One region of the Janthinobacterium sp. GW822-FHT07A03 genome, then DNA from elsewhere that is predicted to be linked to it. Evidence: predicted binding sites of a transcription regulator. Region 1 holds the regulator's gene; each other region holds the start of a gene.

Region 1 (5,386 bases):
GCGGGACAAAAAGTAACTGCCGCCCACGTCGGGGAACAGGCCGATATTGACTTCCGGCATGGCCATGCGCGTGCGGCCCGTGACGATGCGCAGGCGGTTGCCGGGCCCCGCTTGTGCCACGCCCATGCCGCCGCCCATCACCACCCCATCCATGACGGCGATATACGGTTTCGGATAGAAGTGAATTACATGATTTAAAGCATATTCTTCCGTAAAGAAATCTTCCAGCTGGGCGCTGCCGCCTTGCGGCGTAGCCAGGCCCGCATCATAAAAGAAACGGATGTCGCCGCCCGCGCACAGGGCTTTTTCGCTGCTGGAGCGGATCACCACGGCGTCCACCTGCGGGTCGTCGCGCCAGGCCAGCAAGGCCGCGCTCAGGGCCCGCACCATCTCCAGCGACAGGGAATTCAAGGCTTTCGGACGGTCGAGCACGATGTGCCCCGTGCGGTGGCGGATGGAGGTCTGGACGAAGTCGCTCATGGCAGGCAGGAAAGAAGTGAAAGTGCCAACATTCTAGCCCCTGCGCGAGGAAGATTGCGTTCAAAAGGTCCAGGCGCAAAAAAGGGCGCAAGATGTGCGCCCTTAGTTGATCACAACCGGTTGAAAGTCGCAGGCCGCTTAGGCGGCGGCGAATTCTTCTTCCGAGTTGTCTGGCAGATGCTTGATCGCCTCTTTACCGTGCCCTTGCACTTTGGTTTTGTATTTCATCACTTGCCTATCGAGCTTGTCGATCAGGGCATCGATCGCGGCATACAGGTCTTGCGCCAGGCTTTCCACATAGACGGTTTTGCCACTCAGACGCAGGTTGACTTCGGCCTTTTGACGTTTTTCTTTCTCTTTGAGGTTATCCACGGTCAGAATCACGGCGATATCGATGACTTGATCGAAATGACGTTTCACGCGCTCCAGCTTCGTTTGTACGTATTCACGGATGGCTGGTGTCACTTCGAGATGATGTCCGCTGATGGTGAGATTCATACACACTCCTAAAGATGATCGGGTTCGTGCGGTCCATCCTATCCGGCCCGCAGAGGAACCGAAAAAAACTTACAAACACTTACGCAGGCTCACTGGCGGAATTTTCAATGCTTCCCGGTATTTGGCAACAGTACGTCGCGCAATCACCATGCCTTGTTCCCCCAGCATGTCCGCAATCTTACTGTCGGATAAAGGATTTTTAGGGTCTTCTGCTCCTGTCAGTTGCACGATCAATGCCCGTATCGCCGTCGATGACGCTTCGCCCCCCGCTTCGGTGGCGACGTGGCTACCAAAGAAATATTTCAACTCGAACATGCCGTGCGGGGTCAGCATGTACTTTTGAGTTGTTACCCGCGAGATAGTACTCTCGTGTAAACCCAGTGTATCAGCTATTTCACGGAGCACAAGGGGGCGCATGGCAACGGCGCCATGCGAGAAAAAGTTCTTTTGTCTTTCTACTATCGCCTGCGCCACGCGCAGGATCGTGTCGAAGCGCTGGCGCATATTCTTGATCAGCCACTTGGCTTCCTGCAACTGTGCGCCCATGGCGCCCTCGCCCTTGCCCTGCTTGAGCAGGTTGGCGTACATGGCGTTGACGCGCAGGCGCGGCATGACGTCGTTGTTCAGGGTGACTTGCCAGCCATTGCGCGCGCGCTTGACGACGACGTCAGGCACCACGTAATCGGACACGTCCGAGGCGAACACGGCGCCCGGGTGCGGGTTGCACTGGCGAATCACCGTCTGCGCCTCGCGCAAGTCTTCATCGTCGCAATCGAGGGCTTTCTTCAGCTTGTTGAAATCGCGCTGGGCAAACCAGGCCAGGTGCTTTTCCACGATGACGAGGGCCATGCGCCGCGTCACCATGGCGACGTGCGGCAGGCGCTTGATCTGCAGCGCCAGGCATTCGGATGCATTGCGCGCACCCACGCCGGGCGGATCGAAACTTTGCAGCAGCGACAAGGCCGTGCGCATCTCGTCGGCGTCGATTTCCAGCTCTTCCGGCAGGCGCGCCAGGATGTCGTCGAGCGACTCCTCCAGGTAGCCATTGTCGTCGAGCGCGTCGATGATCAGCTCGACCAGCGCGCGGTCGCGCAACTCGAGCACCGTCACGCGCATCTGCTCCATCAGGTGCTCGCGCAGGGTGCAGTGATGGGCTTCCAGTTGCGGACGGGAATCTTCGTCGTCGGGCGCCTTGCCCCGGCTCGCCTCGCTCCAGTCGCTGTCGCCGCCATCCGCGGCGGCCGGGCCGTCGCCCGCCTCGCCGTCAAACGTTTCCGCTTCGGCCGGCGTTGCGGGCGCCTCCTGGCCTGGCGGCTGAGGCGGCGCTTCGGCCGGCGCGGCCGTGGAACTCAGGGCGCCGTCGGACAGCAGGCGCAGCGAACGGTCGAGCGGATCGTCGAGGCGCTCGAGCAAGGGATTGTCCGTCAGCAACTGCTCTAGTTCCTGGTGCAATTCCAGGGTAGACAATTGCAACAGGCGTATCGATTGCTGCAACTGCGGCGTCAGTGCCAGATGCTGCGAAGTGCGCAGCTGCAATGATTGTTTCATTGGCTCACATGCGGAAGTGTTCGCCCAGATAGACCCGGCGTACCGACTCGTTCGCGATGATGTCGTCGGGGCGTCCCGACGCCAGCACCGAGCCCTGGTTGATGATGTAGGCACGGTCGCAGATACCCAGCGTCTCGCGTACATTATGATCGGTGATCAGCACGCCGATATTGCGCTCCTTCAAGAAACGCACGATGCGCTGGATTTCGATCACGGCGATCGGATCGACGCCGGCGAACGGCTCGTCGAGCAGCACGAAACGGGGATCGGTGGCCAGCGCACGGGCGATTTCCACGCGGCGGCGCTCGCCGCCCGACAGGGACAAGGCCTGGTTTTCGCGCAGCTTTTCAATCTGCAGGTCGGCCAGCAGTTTATCCAGCCGTTCCTCGATCTCGGCCTTCTTCAGGGGACGGCCTTCGACGGTCTGGATTTCCAGCACGGCGCGGATATTGTCTTCCACCGTCAGCTTGCGGAAGACGGACGCTTCCTGCGGCAGATAGGACAGGCCCATCTGCGCGCGGCGGTGGATGGGCAGGCTGGAAATATCCACGCCGCTGATATCGATGCTGCCGCCGTCCGACGGCACCAGCCCCACGATCATGTAGAACGAGGTGGTCTTGCCGGCGCCGTTCGGGCCCAGCAGTCCCACCACTTCGCCGCATTCGACTTGCAGCGAGACATCATGCACGACTTGCCGCTTGCCATAGGTTTTTTGCAGCCCGCGAACGATCAGGGTGCTGCCGCAACGAGTATTGTCCATTATTTCGTTCCTGGCGCAGGCGTGGCCGGCGCTTTCTCCGCCGCCGGCGCCTTGGTCTTCGGCTGGATCACCATGCGCACGCTGCCGCCATCGGGGGTGCTGGTGCCGCTGTTGGAATTCTCCATCGCAAACACTTCCTTGCGGCTGTCATACGAGATGAAGGCGCCATTGGCCACATCGGTCACTTTCGTGCCTTCCAGGCGCGTCAGCTTGGCCCTGGAAAACAGTTTCACCACTTCCGTCTTGTTGTCGTATTCCACGCGCTCCGCTTCGCCTTCGACCCACAGGTCGCCCGCGCCATCGCGCTTCTGGCGGAAGGTGGCCAGCTTGCCGGGATCGGCCCAGAAGGTGATGAACTGGTAGCCTTGCGGGTCTTCCGTGATCAGGGCCCGGCCCGCCTTCATGGTCAGGGTACCCTTGACCAGCACGACGTCGCCCGTCAGGGTGCGAATCTGCTTGACGTCGTCGACGTGGCCGCTGCGTGCCGTGATGACGGCTTCCTTCTCGGAATCGGCCTTCTCGGCATGCGCCACGCCCATGATGGCCAGAGAAAATACGCTCAACAGCAAGATGTTCTTCATAGTATGGTTTCCTTGTTTCATTCTGTCATTTTGCCGCCGCGGCCGGGCGCGGTTTCGGCGGGAGGACCATGCGCAGCGCATTCTGCACTTCCACCACGCCGGTGGCGTTATTCGCCTTCATGCCGATGCCATTGATGCGCGAGGCGCCCGTCAGGATATCGACAGGCACGTCCGTTTCCATTCTTTCCTCGTCCGGGAACACCGTCAGCGCTTCCGTCTTCACGGTCAGGTTCTGCGCCTTCGGGCTGGCCACACGGTCGATGACGACCTTGCGGTGCAGCTGCAGCCGGGTATTGTCCTGGTCGATATGCGCCAGTTCCGCATTCATGTTCAGCGGCGGCATGCCCGGCGTGAGCTTGCGCACGAAAGGCTGGTCGATATCGGACGAATCGTCGTGCGGATAATGCGTGAGCTTGGTGCCCGACACGATATAGCTGGGTTTGCCCGTCAAGTCCATGCGCACCAGGCTGAAATTGGTGATGAAATAGTCGGGTTCATCCAGATGCTTGCTGGCGGTAATGTCCTGGCCATTCTTGTTCATCACTTCGAGCAGCCAGAAGCTGCCCAGCGCGACGACGACCGCCCCCAGCACGGTAAAAATCATGCGCCAGCGATGGGCGCCTCCTGGCTTACGCATAGGGCTTCACTCTTTCAAAGGTCACTGGCGGCAAGGCGCGCCTCACTCCAGGAACGGCGCCATCACGCGCGCATAGTTGTCCTGGGCGCGCAGCAGGAATTCGCAGATCTCGCGCACCGCGCCGCGGCCGCCGCCGGCCTGCGTCACATGGTGCGCCAGGTCCTGCGCTTCCGGACGGCCGCCCGGCACGCTGACGGCAAAGCCCACGCGGCGCAGGATGGGCGCATCGATGACGTCGTCGCCGATATAGCCGCATTGTTCTTCCGTCAAGCCCGTCAGCGCCAGCAGTTCGCGGAACGGCGTCAGCTTGTCATGGCCGCCCTGGTGCACATGGGTGATGCCCAGGTCTTGCGCGCGGCGCGCCGTGATGGGCGAGCGGCGCGCGCTGATGATGGCCGTCTGCACGCCCGATTCCTGCAGCAGCTTGATGCCCAGGCCGTCATACACATTAAACGTTTTCATCATTTCGCCGTCCGGGCCGAAATGCAGGCTGCCGTCGGTGAGCACGCCATCGACGTCAAAGATCATCAGTTTGACCTTGGCCGCGCGCGCCAGGTTGTCCGCTACGCTGTCCATCAGATCACCTTCGCTTGCGTCAGATCATGGATATGCAGCGCGCCCACCAGCTTGCCGTCGGCATCGACGACCAGCATCTGGTTGATGCGGAACTGTTCCATCACGGCCACGGCATCGACGGCCAGGCGTTCGGGCGCGATGCTGCGCGGCTGCGCATGCATGACGTCGCGGATCGCCACTTGCGTGAAATCCTGCACGCGCTCGAACATGCGGCGCAAGTCGCCATCCGTAAACACGCCCACTGGGCGGTTGTCCGCGTCGACGACGGCCGTCATGCCCATGCCCTTCTTCGTCATTTCTTCCAGC
Region 2 (5,386 bases), on a different contig from region 1:
TGCCGCCCACCGACACGGTCCAGTCGCCCGCCTTGATATCGACGGCTTGCGCCTGTCCTACCGCTGCGATTGTCATGACACCCACGCTCCCCAGCTTGCTCAATGTGTTCATTGCTTCTCCTCTTTCTTCTCTGTTTTTAGTGTGCACACCAGTGATTGATGTACCTCAAGCTTTGGCAATAAGCGTGCCCAGCACGGTTCACAGGGAGAAAGAGAAAATACGTGTTTGACGTGTGCAGCAGCGGATCAATCGCCCCGCACGGTGTTCCTTTTTTGACCGCCAGCACACTGATCGCGCAACTGCGTAAACAAAAAACTGACGGCCTGGGCCGTCAGAAAAAAGAAAACGCCCGGCGGACAGGGAGACACCCATCCGCGTGGCCCGGGCGCTTCACCCCGTTACTTCGACGCCAGCTTGAAGACCCACACGGAACCGCCCTGTTCCAGGAAGTTGACCTTCTTCGCCACCTCGCCGCCCCACAGCGGCACGGCGCCGCCCCAGCCGGACACGACGGCCACGTATTGCGTGTCGCCATCCTGCCAGGTGACGGGCGGCGCCACGACACCGGAACCCGTCTGGAATTTCCACAACTCCTTGCCCGTCTTCGCGTCGACGGCTTTCAGGAAGCCTTCCGGCGTGCCGTAGAACACCAGATTGCCGGCCGTACTCATCACGCCGCCCCACAGCGGCGCGTTGTTCTTGATTTCCCAGACGATCTTGCCCGTCTTCGGATCGATGGCGCGCATGGCGCCGATGTAGTCGTCAAACAAGGGCTTGATGGTGAAACCGGCGCCGAGGAAGGCGCCGCCCTTCTTGTAGCTGATCGGCTCGTTCCAGATGTCCATGCCCCATTCATTCGCGGGCACATAGAACAGCTTGGTTTGCGGCGAGTACGCCATCGGCATCTGGTTTTTTGCCCCGAGGAAAGCGGGGGCGGCAAACACGGTCGAGCCCTTCTTGCCCTCCTCTCCCTTGGTCGGGTCGCCTGGGCGGCCGGCGGCTATGTAGTTCGGCCGTCCCGTCTTCAGGTCGATGCTGCTGGCCCAGGTGATTTTCTTGACGAACGGAAAGGCGTTCTGCAGTTTGCCCGTGTTGGCGTCGATGACGTAGAAGAAACCGTTGCGGTCGGCCTTGCCGCCGTAGCGCTTGCCATCCATGTCGAAGGTGACGAACTCGTTGGCGCCGTCGAAATCCCAGGCATCGTTCGGCGTGTTCTGATACGCCCACTTGATCTGCCCCGTTTTCACGTCCAGCGCCACGGTGGACGATGAGTACAAATTGTCGCCGGGGCGCAAATGGCTGTTCCACGGCGCCGGGTTGCCGGTGCCGAAATAGGCCAGCTTGGTTTGCGGATCGTAGGTGCCGCCCATCCACGTGGAGGCACCGCCCGTCTTCCACAGGTCGCCCGGCCAGGTCTTGTTCACCGTTCCCGAGATGCCGTTGTCGATGGCCTTGCCATCCTTGTCGTAGCGGTGGCCCATATGGCCCTCCACCGTCGGACGGCTCCACACGAGGTCGCCCGTCATGGGATTGCGCGCCTCGACCCGGCCGACGATGCCGAATTCGCCGCCCGACACGCCCGTCAGCAGCAAGCCTTCGGCGATCAGCGGCGCCGCCGTCATCGAGTAGCCGGCCGCATAGTCGTCCACTTTCTCTTTCCAGACGATCTTGCCCGTGTTTTGATCCAGCGCAACAAGATAAGCGTCGAGCGTGCCGAAAATCACCAGGTTGCCGTACAGGGCGGCGCCGCGGTTGACCACATCGCAGCAGGGCATGATGCCGTCCGGCAAGCGATGTTCATATTTCCACAGCTTGGCGCCCGTTTTCAGGTCGACGGCAAAGATGCGCGAATACGATGCCGTGACGAACATCTTGCCGTTATGAATCAACGGCTGCGATTCCTGGCCCCGCTGTTTTTCGCCGCCAAACGAGAACGACCAGGCGGGCACCAGCTTGGCCACGGTCTTGTCATTGATCTGCGTCAACGGCGAATAGCGCTGGCCCTGCGTGCCCATGCCGAACGACAGCACGCTGGACGGATTCTTTGCCGTGCTGTCGAGCATGGCGGTGGTGACATTGCCCACGTCGGCCGCCTGGGCCAGCGATGCCACGCCCAAACCGATGAGTATCCCCATGATTTTTTTCTGCACAATCATCTCCCTCTGTTTTATTAGTATGTGTGTGTAACTCTCAGGTACTTTTTCTGTCGTGCTCATGCGGCTGGGCATGCAACAGCGCACACTCTTCATCGGTGAACAGGCGCGAGCGCGTCAAGAAGCGCTTGCCCGTGCCGTTGTCGAGTGAAAACATGCCGCCATTGCCATCGACCACATCGATAATCAACTGGGTATGCTCCCAGTACTCGAATTGCTCGAGTCCCACGTAGAACGGTGTGCCATTCAAATTGCCGAGATAGATGTCGGTATCGCTGACATCGAACTCGCCCAGCGCATAGCACATGGGCGCACTGCCGTCGCAGCAGCCGCCCGACTGGAAAAACATCAGCGGGCCGTGACGCTGGCGCAACTTGTCCATCATTTCCAGCGCCGCATCGGTGGCGACCACCCTGGCAATTGCTGCACTCATGGCATCCCTTTCTGCGCGCCGCGCCTGGACTGCGGGCGCGGCGCTTGTTGCCGGTTTAGAAGAAGCCCAGCGCTTTCGGGCTATAGCTCACCAGCAAGTTCTTCGTTTGCTGGTAGTGGTCGAGCATCATCTTGTGGTTTTCGCGGCCGATACCCGATTGCTTGTAGCCGCCGAACGCGGCGTGGGCTGGATACAGGTGGTAGCAATTGGTCCACACGCGGCCCGCCTGGATGGCGCGTCCCATGCGGAAGGCGCGCGAACCGTCACGCGTCCACAAGCCGGCGCCCAGGCCGTACAAGGTGTCGTTGGCAATGGCCAGCGCGTCGGCCTCGTCCTTGAAGGTCGTCACGGAGACGACCGGTCCGAAAATTTCTTCCTGGAAGATGCGCATCTTGTTGTTGCCCTTGAACACGGTCGGACGCACGTAGTAGCCGCCTTCCAGGTCGCCCGCCTGCGTGTTGCGCTCGCCGCCGGCCAGCACTTCGGCGCCTTCCTGGCGGCCGATGTCGAGGTAGGACAGGATTTTTTCCAGCTGCTCCTGCGACGCCTGGGCGCCGATCATGGTGGACGAGTCGAGCGGGTTGCCCTGCTTGATGGCGGCCACGCGCTTCAAGGCCCGTTCGATGAATTTCTCGTAGATCGATTCCTGGATCAGCACGCGCGATGGGCAGGTGCACACCTCGCCTTGATTCAGCGCAAACATCGCAAAACCTTCCAGGCACTTGTCGAAATACTCGTCGTCGGCATCCATCACGTCTTCAAAGAAGATGTTCGGCGACTTGCCGCCCAGCTCCAGGGTGACGGGAATCAGGTTTTGCGCCGCGTAACCCATGATCAGGCGGCCCGTACCCGTTTCACCGGTAAAGGCGATCTTGGCGATGCGCTTGCTCGACGCCAGCGGCTTGCCCGCTTCCAGGCCGAAACCGTTGATGATGTTCAACACACCCGGCGGCAGCAAGTCGCCGATCAGCTCGATCAACACCATGATGGAAGCGGGGGTTTGCTCGGCCGGTTTCAGGACGACGCAATTGCCTGCGGCCAGCGCTGGCGCCAGTTTCCACACAGCCATCAGGATCGGGAAATTCCACGGGATGATCTGGCCCACGACACCCAGCGGCTCATGGTAGTGATAGGCATAGGTTTCCGCGTCGATTTGCGCGACGGAACCTTCCTGCGCGCGGATGCAGCCGGCGAAGTAGCGGAAATGGTCGATGGCCAGCGGAATGTCGGCATTCATCGTTTCGCGGATCGGCTTGCCGTTGTCGATCGTTTCCGCCGTGGCGATCAGGCTCAGGTTCTGTTCGATGCGGTCGGCGATGCGGTTCAGGATATTGGCGCGCTCGGCGGGCGAAGTCTTGCCCCAAGCTTCCTTGGCGGCATGCGCGGCATCCAGCGCCAGCTCGACGTCTTCCGTCGTGGAACGGGCGATTTCGCAAAACGGCAAGCCCGTGATCGGCGTAATGTTGGGAAAGTATTCACCTTTTACTGGTGCAACGAATTTGCCGCCGATGTAATTGTCATAGCGTTGTTTGAAGGGATTGGCTACGCCCAGTTTGCTGATGTCTGCGAGATTCATGTCGTCCTCTATCGGGTTAATTAGAATGGAATTACTTAATTAAAATCAAACGTCCTGGTACAGATGGGGTGAGTACACGCAGTCTTCCGCAAATGCCGTGCCAGCTCGCCATCCCCCTACCCAACTTAGCGGGTTTTACCTCTGTTGCAAGGGCCTGGTGGCGATATCGGCGGGTTCAATTGCTGCCGTAGCACGCCATCGCCGCTGCACAATGGAACAGGTGTACCAGACTGGAACACCTGTTCCTGTACCGCTACCGAATCACCACGCCCCATGGCAATTCGCCGACGGCAATATCGGCCACCTTCTGCGCGCGGGCCGTGTCGATGACGGACACGCTGTTCGAGCGGCCATTGGCCACGTACAGCTTGGCGCCGTCGGGCGTGATGGCCATGTTCCACGGGCGCTTGCCGACGGGAATGGTGGCCGTCACCTGATTGCTGGCCGTGTCGATCGCCATCACCGTGCCGTCCGTGCCATTCGATACATACACTTGCTTGCCGCCGGGATGGACCACGATGCCATTCGCATTTTTACCCGCTGGAATGATGGCGACGGCCTTGCGCGCCGCCATGTCGATGACATAGACGGCATTGACCAGTTCGCACGCCACATAGGCGCGGCCCGAGTCCGGACTGAAGCCGATGCCGCGCGGACGCAGTCCCACGGCGATGGAAGCCACCTGGCGGCGTTGCGCCACATCAATGACGTCGATTTGCTCGGCCTCTTCGGCGCTGACCAGCAGCCAGCGCCCATCCGGGCTGAAGACGGCGTGTTCCGGATTGCGTCCCTGCACTTTGATGTCGGCGAGCAAGGTGCCCGTCTGGCCATCGAGCAAGGCCACGCTATTGTTTTCCTCGACGGCCACGGCCACGTGACTGCCGTCTTGCGAGGCGCTGACGCCTTCGGGCGACTTGCCCAGCGCCACCGTGCGCACGGGCGCGCCGCCAGCGTTGTCGATCAGCAGCAAGGCGCTGCTGGCGGCATCCGTGACAAACAATTGCCGTCCGGTGGGGTCGGCGGCGATGCCGCGCGGCCGCTTGCCGGCGGCGATCTGGCGCACTACCTGGTCGGTCGCCGTGTCGATCACGCTCAAGGTGCCCGATTTTTCATTGGGAACATAGGCAAAGGGAGCGGCCTGAAGGGCCGTGCTGAAGAGCGCAGGCAGCAGCCAGCACACCTGGCGCAAGCGCGGGAAGAAGTTGGGCATAATCACCTTTTCA
Region 3 (5,386 bases), on a different contig from region 1:
AGGCATTTTTTGCCTGGCTGATCGGCAAGGAATATACACGCGATGCCTTGCCGCCGGCGCTGGCCGCATTCGAGGCATACAAGGCCGATCCTTCGCAGTCGATACCGGAGGTGCCGTTCCAGATGCTGACGGCGCTGCCCTTGAGCGCGCAGGACTGGGCGCAGATCGCCCGCCAGGGTGGCTGGCAGATGGTGCGCATGAATCTGAATACCTTTGCCCGCCATGGCGTGTACGACTTAGCCGGCATGCCGGAACTGATCGCCGCCAAGCTGCGCGATCCCGAGGCGATCGCCAGCTCGCGCGTGTTTCCGTACCAGCTGATGTCGGCGTACATGGCGGCCGGCGAGAACGTGCCGGCCGTCGTGCGCGATGCGCTGGAACAGGCGCTGGAAATATCGCTGGCGAACGTGCCGCGGATTGCCGGCAAGGTGGTGGTGTGTCCCGACGTTTCCGGCTCGATGCCTCGCCCGTCAGCGGTTTTCGCGGCAGCGCCACCTCGAACGTGCGCTGCATCGACGTGGCGGCCCTGGTGGCGGCAGCCATGCTGCGCAAGAATCCGGATGCCATGGTGCTGCCGTTCGAGCACAACGTGGTGCAGTGCGCACTTGGCGCGGATGACAGCGTGATGGAGAATGCGGCCAGGCTGGCGGCCATCGGCGGTGGCGGCACCAATTGCAGCGCGCCCCTGCTGCGCATGAACAGCAGGAAGGAGCTGGCCGACCTGGTGATCTATGTGTCCGATAACGAATCGTGGATCGATGCAAAGCGCAGCGGCGCCACGGCGACGATGGGACAGTGGACGGTTTTCAAGCAGCGTAATCCGCAGGCAAAGCTGGTCTGCATCGATATTTCGCCGCATGCCACGACACAGGCGATGGAGCGCGAGGATATCCTGAATATCGGCGGTTTTTCCGACGACGTCTTCAGGATCATCGCCGCCTTTGCCGCGGGACAGCTGGACCCGGCCCACTGGGTGGGAGAAATCGCCGCCATCGATATCGCGGCAGCAGCTTGTTGAAGCAAGGCGCATGAATGCGGAGAAGACTACATAAGAGACGTCCTGTCCAGGCTTGTCATGCGCCGCAGTACCCCGAATGCCGACAGGATTACATCGATCAGCCGCGTCAAACCGGCCTGGCGTGCGCATTACCCAGCCAGAAAATCCTGTCCCGCCTTGTCGGGTTGTCGTACTGATGAATGCCGGTGGAACTACATCCAGGACCGATGCGTCGGCAATGTTTCACCAATCCTTGTCATCACCCCCTATACAATAGAAGAAGAGCATAGCGATGAAAAACGAAGAATACGAAGTTCTGCATACCGAAGGCAGTCGTCCCGTGAAAATGTGGACGCGTGGCGTGCCCGTCGAAGAAGCGGCCAAAAAACAATTGCGCAACACGGCGACCCTGCCGTTCATCTACAAGCACATCGCCGTCATGCCCGACGTCCACCTGGGCAAGGGCTCGACCATCGGCAGCGTGATTCCTACCCTGGGCGCGGTGATTCCGGCGGCCGTCGGCGTGGATATCGGCTGCGGCATGATGGCGGCGAAAACCACGCTGACGGCGAATGATCTGCCCGATAACCTGGGACCGCTGCGCAGCGCCATCGAGCGCGCCATTCCGCACGGGATGTCGCCGAAGACGCGCGGCCACCGGGGCCGCGACGAGGGTTCCTGGCATACGCCGCCCTCGGTGGTCGATGCCGCGTGGCTGCAATTGAAAGATGAATTCGATGCGATCTGCCTGAAAACACCGAAGCTGAAAAACACGAACAATTATCGTCACTTGGGAACTTTGGGCAGCGGTAACCACTTCGTCGAAGTGTGCCTCGATGAACAGGGTTCTGTATGGTTCATGCTGCATTCCGGTTCGCGTGGCGTGGGCAATGCCATCGGCACCCATTTCATCGAACTGGCCAAGCAGGATATGCGTACCCATTTTATTAACTTGCCCGACCAGGATCTGGCTTACCTGGCCGAAGGCACGCGGCATTACGACGATTACGTGGAAGCGGTGGGCTGGGCCCAGCGTTTCGCGCGCAACAACCGCGAAGTGATGATGCAAAACCTGATCGCCGCCGTGCGCACGGTCATCCATAAGCCGTTCCAGACGCATGTGGAGGCCGTCAACTGCCACCATAACTATGTGCAGAAGGAGCACCACTTCGGCAAGGACGTATTGATCACGCGCAAGGGCGCTGTCTCGGCCCGCGCCGGCGAGCTGGGCATCATTCCCGGTTCCATGGGCGCCAAGAGTTTTATCGTGCGCGGCAAGGGTAATGCGGACAGTTTCCATAGCTGCAGCCACGGTGCGGGACGCACGATGAGCCGCACGGAAGCGAAGCGGCGCTTCAGCCTGGACGACCAGATCCGCGCCACGCAAGGCGTGGAATGTCGCAAGGATGAAAACGTGATCGATGAAATTCCGATGGCCTACAAGGATATCGATGCGGTGATGCTGGCGCAGCGTGAGCTGGTTGACGTGGTGCATATCCTGAAGCAGGTCGTTTGCGTCAAAGGTTAACAGAGAGAAAGTAGAGATGATAGAAATTGATGGAGCGCAAGGTGAAGGCGGCGGACAAATTTTGCGCTCGGCGCTGAGCCTGTCGATGATTACGGGGCAGCCGTTCCGGCTGATTAACATTCGCGCGGGACGGGACAAGCCCGGCTTGCTGCGCCAGCATCTGCTGGCCGTGCAGGCAGCGGCCGCCATTTGCGGGGCGCGCACGACGCCGGTGGCGCTGCGCGCAGCCAGCCTGGAATTCGTGCCTGGCGCCATACGCGGCGGCGATTACCGCTTTGCCATCGGCAGTGCCGGCAGTTGCACCCTGGTACTGCAAACCCTGCTGCCGGCCTTGCTGCATGCGGATGGGCCGTCCACCGTGCGCATCAGCGGCGGCACGCACAATGCCATGGCGCCGCCCGTGCATTTCCTGCAGCGCGCGTATGGCCGCATCCTGGAACAGATGGGCGCCGAGGTAGAGATTACGCAGCAGCGCTATGGCTTTCATCCCGCGGGCGGCGGCGAAGTGATTGCCGCGGTGCAACCGTGCCAGCGCTTGCGGCCCATTTCACTGCTGCAGCGCGGCGAGCGGAAGACCGGGTATGCGGAAAGCGTGGTGGCCGGCGTGCATGTGAACGTGGCGCAGCGCGAGCTCGAGCGTGTCGCCGACGGCATGGGCTGGAGCGGCAAGCAGCTGCGCATCGTCGGCTTGCCGGCGGAGCAGGGCCCGGGCAACGTCTTGCTGCTGACATTGGAGCATGAACACGTCACGGAAGTATTTACGTCGTTCGGCGAAAAGTCCCTGCTGGCCGAATCCGTGGCCAAGCGCCTGTTGAACGAGGTGCGCGCTTATCTCAAGACGGACGCGGCCGTGGGCGAGCACCTGGCCGACCAGCTCTTGCTGCCCATGGCGCTGGCCGGTGGAGGTACTTTCAGCTGCAACAAGGTGTCGCAGCATGCGCTGACGAATGCGGAAGTGATTGCCAGATTTTTACCCGTGCGTATTACTTTCGAGCAGCAGGAGCGGGCCAGCATCTGCACGGTGGCCGCCGCCTGACGTACGCGGTGACACAAATACCTGTTGCAGCTGTTCCAAATTGATACATGGGCAGTCAGATGTGGGGCACGCAAGCATGGCATGGCATTTGCTCTTCTTTGGATATTCACTAAAAAAACCAAGGAGACCAGCATGACCTATTCCATCCGCACCCTGCTCGGCGTGGCCGCCGCCGGCGCCGTTGCCCTCACTTCCCTGCTGACCTTGCCGCAAGCTTATGCGCATGGCAATGTCACGCCGCAAGGCGTTGACACCACTGGCTTGCCCAAGGTGGGCGACAAGTGGCTCGAACAAAATCCGTATCGGGGCAACAAGCTGGCCTTGACGGTGGGCACGTCGGCCTACAACCAGAATTGCGCCCGCTGCCATGGCATCGAAGCGATCTCGGGCGGCATCGCACCGGACTTGCGCCAACTGGACCGCGATTGTTTCGGTATCAAGAATGAGACAAAGAAACAGGCTTGCTACAAGGAAACGGACAATTACTATCTCACCACCATCCGCCACGGTAAAGTGCGTAATGGCGCCGTGTACATGCCGCCGTTCGAGGGCGTGTTCAACCAGGAAGCCATGTGGGCCATCAAGACCTATCTGGAAACCCGCCGCGAGTCTAATTAGGTCGAACTGATCACGAAGGAGTCCCATGCGTTCATTTCCATTCCGGGGCGCGCGCGCGATGCTCTCGCTCGCCTGCCTGGCGCTGTGCGCAGCCGCGCCGGCGCGTGCCGACTGGCAGAAAGTGCAGCAGTCGGGCAGCCTGAAAGTGGCGGTGTACAACGAGTTCGCGCCGTTTTCCGACATGGGCACGGGCATCGATATCGACATCGCCGAAGCGCTGGCGAAAAAGCTGGGGCTGAAACTGAGCTTGCTGCCTTTTCCCGCCGGCGAAAACCTCAACGACGATTTGCGCAATATGGTGTGGAAGGGGCATTACCTCGGCTATGGTCCCGCCGATGTGATGCTGCACGTGCCGGTCGACAAGAAATTGATGGCGGACAACGACAAGGTCGAGATCTTTGCGCCGTATTACGTGGAAACTGTGCGCCTGGCGCGCAGTGCGCATGCCGTGCCGCAATTCGATGGCGTCGCCTCGCTGGCTGGCAAGCGTATCGGCGTGGAAAAGGTCTCGATCGCCGCCATGCTGATGCTGGGCGAGGACAATGGCAAGTATCGCGACGACGTGCACATCTTCGACACGGCCGCCGAAGCCTTGCAGCAATTGCAAGCAGGCAAGCTCGACGCCGTGCTGGCGAATCGCTCGGAAATCGAGTCGGTGCTCAAAAGCGATCCCGCTTTCCCCTTGAGCGAAGTGGCGTTCGCCCGCCTGCCGCGTGCCGGCTGGGCCGTGGGGCTGGCCGTTAGCAAGCAACAGCTCGATGTAGCCAAGTTACTGCAGGCGGCCATGAACGAGATGGCGGCCAGCGGCGAATTGAAAGCCATCTTTGAGAAGTATGGCGTGAAGGAAGCGCGGCCGTAGCAGACTATGCTGAATGGTAAAAGCCCGCGCTTCGGAAGAGGCGCGGGCTTTTTCTTTTTAGAAATTATATTGGGCGCTGACACCCAGCAGCCAATTGCGTCCTGGCGCCGCTTCATAGTAGCGCTTGTTGCTGTCGCCGACGATGACGGAACCCACATAGGTCTTGTCGAAAAGATTGTTCAGGCGGGCAAACTCCTTGAAGCGCCAATTCCCTACGTTTTGTTTGGCGTTGACGCGCGCATTGAAGACCGTATAGCCGGGCGCCGGCTTTTCGCTGTTGCTGTCTTCCGCGTAGACCTGATTGCTGGCCACGCTTTCCACTGCCGCGCCGAAACGGTCCAGCGTGTC

What was found. Region 1 encodes sigma-54, which starts transcription at its own class of promoters, with help from an activator protein. Its sites were predicted from a motif close to TGGCANGNAANCTGCTTT; they were not measured.
Region 2: the regulator sigma-54 is predicted to act here: its motif matches at 4,249-4,266, upstream of adh (aldehyde dehydrogenase).
Region 3: the regulator sigma-54 is predicted to act here: its motif matches at 3,639-3,656, upstream of pedF (cytochrome c-550 PedF).

Annotation. Positions count from the first base shown of each region.
Region 1 covers NZ_JBXAKW010000002.1:578,796-584,181, reverse strand. The annotation lists gene AC1RJW_RS08710 (enoyl-CoA hydratase/isomerase family protein) at 1-480, opposite strand, end outside; gene hpf (ribosome hibernation-promoting factor, HPF/YfiA family) at 619-978, opposite strand; gene AC1RJW_RS08700 (RNA polymerase factor sigma-54) at 1,048-2,526, opposite strand; gene lptB (LPS export ABC transporter ATP-binding protein) at 2,531-3,286, opposite strand; gene lptA (lipopolysaccharide transport periplasmic protein LptA) at 3,286-3,867, opposite strand; gene lptC (LPS export ABC transporter periplasmic protein LptC) at 3,893-4,504, opposite strand; gene AC1RJW_RS08680 (KdsC family phosphatase) at 4,547-5,080, opposite strand; gene AC1RJW_RS08675 (KpsF/GutQ family sugar-phosphate isomerase) at 5,080-5,386, opposite strand, start outside.
Region 2 covers NZ_JBXAKW010000021.1:9,894-15,279, reverse strand. The annotation lists gene AC1RJW_RS29290 (porin) at 1-112, opposite strand, end outside; gene AC1RJW_RS29285 (PQQ-dependent methanol/ethanol family dehydrogenase) at 400-2,136, opposite strand; gene AC1RJW_RS29280 (DUF779 domain-containing protein) at 2,192-2,587, opposite strand; gene adh (aldehyde dehydrogenase) at 2,643-4,163, opposite strand; gene AC1RJW_RS29270 (beta-propeller fold lactonase family protein) at 4,417-5,373, opposite strand.
Region 3 covers NZ_JBXAKW010000021.1:2,469-7,854, forward strand. The annotation lists gene AC1RJW_RS29235 (hypothetical protein) at 1-626, shown strand, start outside; gene AC1RJW_RS29240 (hypothetical protein) at 542-1,018, shown strand; gene AC1RJW_RS29245 (RtcB family protein) at 1,290-2,525, shown strand; gene rtcA (RNA 3'-terminal phosphate cyclase) at 2,542-3,561, shown strand; gene pedF (cytochrome c-550 PedF) at 3,694-4,179, shown strand; gene AC1RJW_RS29260 (substrate-binding periplasmic protein) at 4,205-5,038, shown strand; gene AC1RJW_RS29265 (TonB-dependent receptor family protein) at 5,096-5,386, opposite strand, start outside.